2 regions of the Erwinia sp. AC075 genome follow, and region 1 is predicted to be linked to the other one. Evidence: riboswitches for the same ligand, from Rfam matches in the RefSeq annotation. Region 1 holds a riboswitch; the other holds the start of a gene.
What was found. Region 1 has a riboswitch for fluoride ahead of AC0IXH_RS23905 (DHHA2 domain-containing protein). Riboswitches for the same ligand answer to the same signal wherever they lie in the genome.
Positions count from the first base shown of each region.

Region 2: another riboswitch for fluoride. It lies ahead of AC0IXH_RS18500 (DHHA2 domain-containing protein); the one in region 1 lies ahead of AC0IXH_RS23905 (DHHA2 domain-containing protein).

Region 1 covers NZ_CEEDEU010000002.1:37,269-40,670, reverse strand. The annotation lists gene eno (phosphopyruvate hydratase) at 1-581, opposite strand, end outside; gene AC0IXH_RS23910 (universal stress protein) at 597-1,022, opposite strand; gene AC0IXH_RS23905 (DHHA2 domain-containing protein) at 1,019-1,927, opposite strand; fluoride riboswitch at 2,006-2,075, opposite strand; gene AC0IXH_RS23900 (uracil-DNA glycosylase) at 2,125-2,724, opposite strand; gene AC0IXH_RS23895 (TDT family transporter) at 2,721-3,402, opposite strand, start outside.
Region 2 covers NZ_CEEDEU010000001.1:3,943,083-3,946,484, forward strand. The annotation lists gene AC0IXH_RS18485 (YncE family protein) at 1-81, shown strand, start outside; gene AC0IXH_RS18490 (TDT family transporter) at 232-1,392, shown strand; gene AC0IXH_RS18495 (uracil-DNA glycosylase) at 1,389-1,988, shown strand; fluoride riboswitch at 2,038-2,107, shown strand; gene AC0IXH_RS18500 (DHHA2 domain-containing protein) at 2,186-3,094, shown strand; gene AC0IXH_RS18505 (universal stress protein) at 3,091-3,402, shown strand, end outside.

The DNA of each region.
Region 1 (3,402 bases):
ATCTGGCGCAGCGCCTGGTAGACCTCGCTGCCCTGACGCACGGCCTCGCGCAGCGTGGGTGCCCCGTGTGGCGCTATCATGAACTCCTGAAAGTCCGCGCCCTGACCGCGGGCGTGCACGCCGCCGTTGATAATGTTCATGCACGGTACGGGCAGCAGGTTCGCCTGCAGGCCCCCCAGGTAGCGCCAGAGCGGCTCGTGCGAGGCCTGTGCCGCCAGCCGGGCAACCGCCAGCGACACGCCCAGAATGGCATTGGCACCCAGCCGACTCTTGCTCTGCGTACCGTCCAGCGCCAGCATGATGTTATCCAGCTGACGCTGCTCGCGCACGTCCCTGCCGCGCAAGGCTTCGCAGATTTCCGTATTAACCGTCCTGACAGCATCCAGTACGCCTTTACCGCCAAAACGGTGTACGTCGCCGTCGCGGCGCTCAGCGGCCTCGCGCGAGCCGGTGCTGGCCCCGGAAGGCACCGAGGCCCGCGCCATCATTCCGTCCACGGTCCGGGCTTCGACTTCAACGGTGGGGTTGCCGCGAGAGTCAAGAATTTCACGGGCGGTCACGTTATCCAGTGTAAAGCGCATAGAGTTTCTCCCGGTTCAGTCATTCAGGTGAGTGATAAGCACATCCACCGTGAGGTGGTTAATGTATTCCGCCGAGCGGGACGTCAGCATTCCCATAAAGCGGTTTCGGTGCCCGGCAAGCACGAGGTCCACGCCCAGCTCAGCGATGCACTTCTCCACGTCCTCAAAGCGGCGCATGGTCACCAGCTCCCGCATGTCTACCGTCTCAGGCACGGAGGCCGCCAGCTCGCTCATAAACGCTTTGGATTTCAGCACCTCTTCCGACACGACGTCGTCCATCAGGCTGTCGGACACGTAGTTCATTTCCCGGTAGTCGTCGCTGATGTGGGCCAGGGTGATTTTCATGCCGAGCGGCTGCGCCAGCGCGACCGCCCGCTTCAGCAGGAGGGTGCCGTCGTCTTTATCGTTCACAAGTATCAATGCATGGGTGTAGCAGGTCATAATGAACTCCCGTTCTGGTTGAGGCGGGACTCAAGCCACGGCAGAAGCTGTTTTTTGCGGCTGAGCATACCCGGTACGGAGCAGGAGGCCGCGTTAACGCTCTCCCGCCCGGCGAAATAAAGCGTTGAAAACCCGGCCCGGATGTCGGTCAGCATCAGCACCGCCAAACCAGCACCCGACTGGTCTGCCAGATACGCCAGGGCAGCGAGCAGGTCGTCCATCACGGTGGCAACCTGTGACGGGGAGCTGACCTCAATCTGGGCGATGCGCACGTCAGTGCCGGCAATGACGAAGGCCTTGAGGTCCCTGTCCAGCAGCAGCTGTGCGCTGAGGCCGCTGACGTCAGTTTTTGCCGTAAGGAGGTCACGGGCGAAGGCTCTGCGGTTTACGCCGGACAGTACGCCCAGCTCGGTAGCCGAACGGATATCGTCTTCGGTCGTGGTGGGCGAGCGAAGATTCACGGTGTCGCTCAGGAGTGCACCCAGCAGAAGAATGGCAAGCGTCGGGGGCAGCGTGCGTCGCGCTTCAGCGTTCATAAGCAGCCACAGCAGCGTGGCGCTGCTGCCAAGCGGGCGTATGTGTACCTCCGGCGGCAGTTGCGTTATCAGTCCGCCCAGCCGGTGGTGGTCAGTGATCCCCACGATGTTGCTCCGGAGCAGGTCGTCAGGTCCCTGCGCCGGCTCGGTGAAATCGACCAGCCAGACCCGTTCATCCTGTAGCGGAATATCAAGCCGTGGCGGCAGCGTGAGTCCGGCGGTGTCAAAGATAAAATGGGTTTCGCGGTTAGCTTCGCCAAGACGCCATGCGCGGGCGTCCATGCCGCGCCCGGTCAGCCAGTGCGCGGTGACGAAGGCCGTGCAGATGGCGTCGCTGTCAGGATTGATGTGGCCAAAAACGTGTATCACAGGTCTCTCCCCGAAGAGGGAAGTACGCAGGCCGGGAAGAAAGTAAGGACGGCCTGACGCACCTCCTGAAAATCAAGAGTCGCATCAGGCGTCATCAGCTCCGGAACGGAGCGGTTGGGAAAGGTGGAACGCCATCACCTTGTCATATGAGTATAGAGCCGGTTGCAAAACCTGTCAGTATTATTCTGCTGGCGCCCTCAGCCTGCCAGCGCAGCCCGTGCCTCGCAGAGTACCCGGCGAATGTTTTCCGTCACCGCCGGACTCGTGCAGAGCGAAAGCGGACTGGGGTGCGGCATCGTCAACACGGGGACGCCGGGGTACAGATGATTGACCGTCCCGCGGGCCTGAGCCGCTACGGCACCGGCCAGCACCACCACGCGCAGCGCGGGCAGATACGCCAGCACGTCCTCAAGCAAGGCGCAGCCTCTGCGGATGTCCGCCGCTGACGGCCGTTTCTGCAGCCCGTGACTGACCCAGGGCACCGTATTCCACAGCACGCTGTCCTGACGCGAAATACCGGCTTCCGCCAGAAACCGCCCAAGGTTCTGCTGGGCCGGCCCCGGGTTATCACGCGACACAAACCGCGGTGACGGGCTGCTGCGCGCCGGCGACTGCAGCAGGACGAGCAGTCCGGCCCTAACCCCGCCGTCAGCCGGATCAAACCACGGCAGTTCTGCACCGGCCTGACGCTGGCCGCTGACCCAGCGATTCAGCGCGGCCACATGCGGCGCGGTGACTGCCGCGAGGCATTCCTCGCGTAAAAACGAGTCCTGCATCGATGTGCTGGTTTCACTCACGGCTTCCGATCCAGGCCTGCCAGACAGGGAGAAACAAACAGTTTACCGCTCCATGCCCCACGCACTGTTTTCACCGCGACAAGCAGCCACATGGCCGCCAGTATGACGACAAGAAGCGCACCGAAGCCTTTAAAGAATGCGAGGTCAATCAGGGTAGACAGCTTGAGCGTGGCCACGGTGTACACGCCCAGCGGGAAGGTAAAGCCCCACCATCCAAGGTTGAACGGGATGCCTTCACGGAAGTATCGCACGGTTATCAGCGTGGCCAGCAGCATCCACCACAGGCCGCAGCCCCAGAAGAGAATGCCGGCAACGAACCCCACGCCCTGCGCGATGTGACCGATTTCCGGCATGCCCGCCGCGGCAAACACCCCGGGCGCATCTCCGCCGATGACCAGCATGCCGAGCGAGCCGGTGCCAATCGGACCCAGCGCCAGCCAGCTTGAGGCCGCCATGCTTTCGTGCGGTAGCTTGTGCAGCGCCATACGCAGCAGCAGAATGGCGAGGATGCTCAGCGCCACCGGCACGGAGTACGCCCACAGCACGTAGCTGGTAATAATGATGCCGAGCTGCGCGTGTGGGGCAGCAATGTGCGGCGCCAGCAGGCCGCCGCTGACCGCCGCGACCTCGGCTGCCACGACCGGCAGTAACCAGACGGCAGTCATCTGGTCAATACTG
Region 2 (3,402 bases), on a different contig from region 1:
AATAAAGACCTCAGCATTGCGGTGGTTGACCTGAAAAAGAACCGTGTCATGGCCACGATTAAAAGCCCGCCGCAGACCTGACGCGAAACCTCCCTTACTCCAGCGCAGTGACGATCCTTCGCAAAGTGGGGTGGTTAATCACTTTTATAGATTTATTTTAGCTAAATAACCTGTTTTAAAGATTTACTCTGACATGCCTATAATCTTTCTGTCTACTCAGGAGATTCCGGCATGAACGATAAAATATTCACCCTGCATAACGGTGCGCGTCCGCTGAGCGCGCTGAGCAGCCCGAAAGAGGCCATACGACAGTTCACGCCTAACTGGTTCGCCGCGACCATGGGGACCGGCATCCTGTCGCTGTCTCTGGCGCAGTTCCCCTGGCAGGTTCCGGGATTGCGCCTTGTCGCCGAGGGGCTCTGGATGTTTAACATCCTCCTGTTCAGCGTCTTTGCCGTGATGTATCTGGCCCGCTGGGTGATGTACTTCGGAGAGGCAAAGCGCATTTTCGGCCATTCAACCGTGTCCATGTTCTTCGGCACCATCCCGATGGGCATGGCGACCATCATCAATGGCCTGCTGGCGTTCGGTCTTCCGCGCTGGGGCGCAGACGTTATTCAGGTGGCACACGCCCTGTGGTGGCTGGACGTGGCGATGTCGCTGCTGTGCGGCGTGTGCATTCCCTACATGATGTTTACCCGGCAGCAGCACAGTATTGACCAGATGACTGCCGTCTGGTTACTGCCGGTCGTGGCAGCCGAGGTCGCGGCGGTCAGCGGCGGCCTGCTGGCGCCGCACATTGCTGCCCCACACGCGCAGCTCGGCATCATTATTACCAGCTACGTGCTGTGGGCGTACTCCGTGCCGGTGGCGCTGAGCATCCTCGCCATTCTGCTGCTGCGTATGGCGCTGCACAAGCTACCGCACGAAAGCATGGCGGCCTCAAGCTGGCTGGCGCTGGGTCCGATTGGCACCGGCTCGCTCGGCATGCTGGTCATCGGCGGAGATGCGCCCGGGGTGTTTGCCGCGGCGGGCATGCCGGAAATCGGTCACATCGCGCAGGGCGTGGGGTTCGTTGCCGGCATTCTCTTCTGGGGCTGCGGCCTGTGGTGGATGCTGCTGGCCACGCTGATAACCGTGCGATACTTCCGTGAAGGCATCCCGTTCAACCTTGGATGGTGGGGCTTTACCTTCCCGCTGGGCGTGTACACCGTGGCCACGCTCAAGCTGTCTACCCTGATTGACCTCGCATTCTTTAAAGGCTTCGGTGCGCTTCTTGTCGTCATACTGGCGGCCATGTGGCTGCTTGTCGCGGTGAAAACAGTGCGTGGGGCATGGAGCGGTAAACTGTTTGTTTCTCCCTGTCTGGCAGGCCTGGATCGGAAGCCGTGAGTGAAACCAGCACATCGATGCAGGACTCGTTTTTACGCGAGGAATGCCTCGCGGCAGTCACCGCGCCGCATGTGGCCGCGCTGAATCGCTGGGTCAGCGGCCAGCGTCAGGCCGGTGCAGAACTGCCGTGGTTTGATCCGGCTGACGGCGGGGTTAGGGCCGGACTGCTCGTCCTGCTGCAGTCGCCGGCGCGCAGCAGCCCGTCACCGCGGTTTGTGTCGCGTGATAACCCGGGGCCGGCCCAGCAGAACCTTGGGCGGTTTCTGGCGGAAGCCGGTATTTCGCGTCAGGACAGCGTGCTGTGGAATACGGTGCCCTGGGTCAGTCACGGGCTGCAGAAACGGCCGTCAGCGGCGGACATCCGCAGAGGCTGCGCCTTGCTTGAGGACGTGCTGGCGTATCTGCCCGCGCTGCGCGTGGTGGTGCTGGCCGGTGCCGTAGCGGCTCAGGCCCGCGGGACGGTCAATCATCTGTACCCCGGCGTCCCCGTGTTGACGATGCCGCACCCCAGTCCGCTTTCGCTCTGCACGAGTCCGGCGGTGACGGAAAACATTCGCCGGGTACTCTGCGAGGCACGGGCTGCGCTGGCAGGCTGAGGGCGCCAGCAGAATAATACTGACAGGTTTTGCAACCGGCTCTATACTCATATGACAAGGTGATGGCGTTCCACCTTTCCCAACCGCTCCGTTCCGGAGCTGATGACGCCTGATGCGACTCTTGATTTTCAGGAGGTGCGTCAGGCCGTCCTTACTTTCTTCCCGGCCTGCGTACTTCCCTCTTCGGGGAGAGACCTGTGATACACGTTTTTGGCCACATCAATCCTGACAGCGACGCCATCTGCACGGCCTTCGTCACCGCGCACTGGCTGACCGGGCGCGGCATGGACGCCCGCGCATGGCGTCTTGGCGAAGCTAACCGCGAAACCCATTTTATCTTTGACACCGCCGGACTCACGCTGCCGCCACGGCTTGATATTCCGCTACAGGATGAACGGGTCTGGCTGGTCGATTTCACCGAGCCGGCGCAGGGACCTGACGACCTGCTCCGGAGCAACATCGTGGGGATCACTGACCACCACCGGCTGGGCGGACTGATAACGCAACTGCCGCCGGAGGTACACATACGCCCGCTTGGCAGCAGCGCCACGCTGCTGTGGCTGCTTATGAACGCTGAAGCGCGACGCACGCTGCCCCCGACGCTTGCCATTCTTCTGCTGGGTGCACTCCTGAGCGACACCGTGAATCTTCGCTCGCCCACCACGACCGAAGACGATATCCGTTCGGCTACCGAGCTGGGCGTACTGTCCGGCGTAAACCGCAGAGCCTTCGCCCGTGACCTCCTTACGGCAAAAACTGACGTCAGCGGCCTCAGCGCACAGCTGCTGCTGGACAGGGACCTCAAGGCCTTCGTCATTGCCGGCACTGACGTGCGCATCGCCCAGATTGAGGTCAGCTCCCCGTCACAGGTTGCCACCGTGATGGACGACCTGCTCGCTGCCCTGGCGTATCTGGCAGACCAGTCGGGTGCTGGTTTGGCGGTGCTGATGCTGACCGACATCCGGGCCGGGTTTTCAACGCTTTATTTCGCCGGGCGGGAGAGCGTTAACGCGGCCTCCTGCTCCGTACCGGGTATGCTCAGCCGCAAAAAACAGCTTCTGCCGTGGCTTGAGTCCCGCCTCAACCAGAACGGGAGTTCATTATGACCTGCTACACCCATGCATTGATACTTGTGAACGATAAAGACGACGGCACCCTCCTGCTGAAGCGGGCGGTCGCGCTGGCGCAGCCGCTCGGCATGAAAATCACCCTGGCCCACATCAGCGACGACTACCGGGAAATGAACTACGTGTCCGACAGCCTGATGGACGACGTCGTGTCGGAAGAGGTGCTGAAATCCAAAGCGTTTATGAGCGAGCTGGCGGCCTCCGTGCCTGAGACGGTAGACATGCGGGAGCTGGTGACCATGCGCCGCTTTGAGGACGTGGAGAAGTGCATCGCTGAGCTGGGCGTG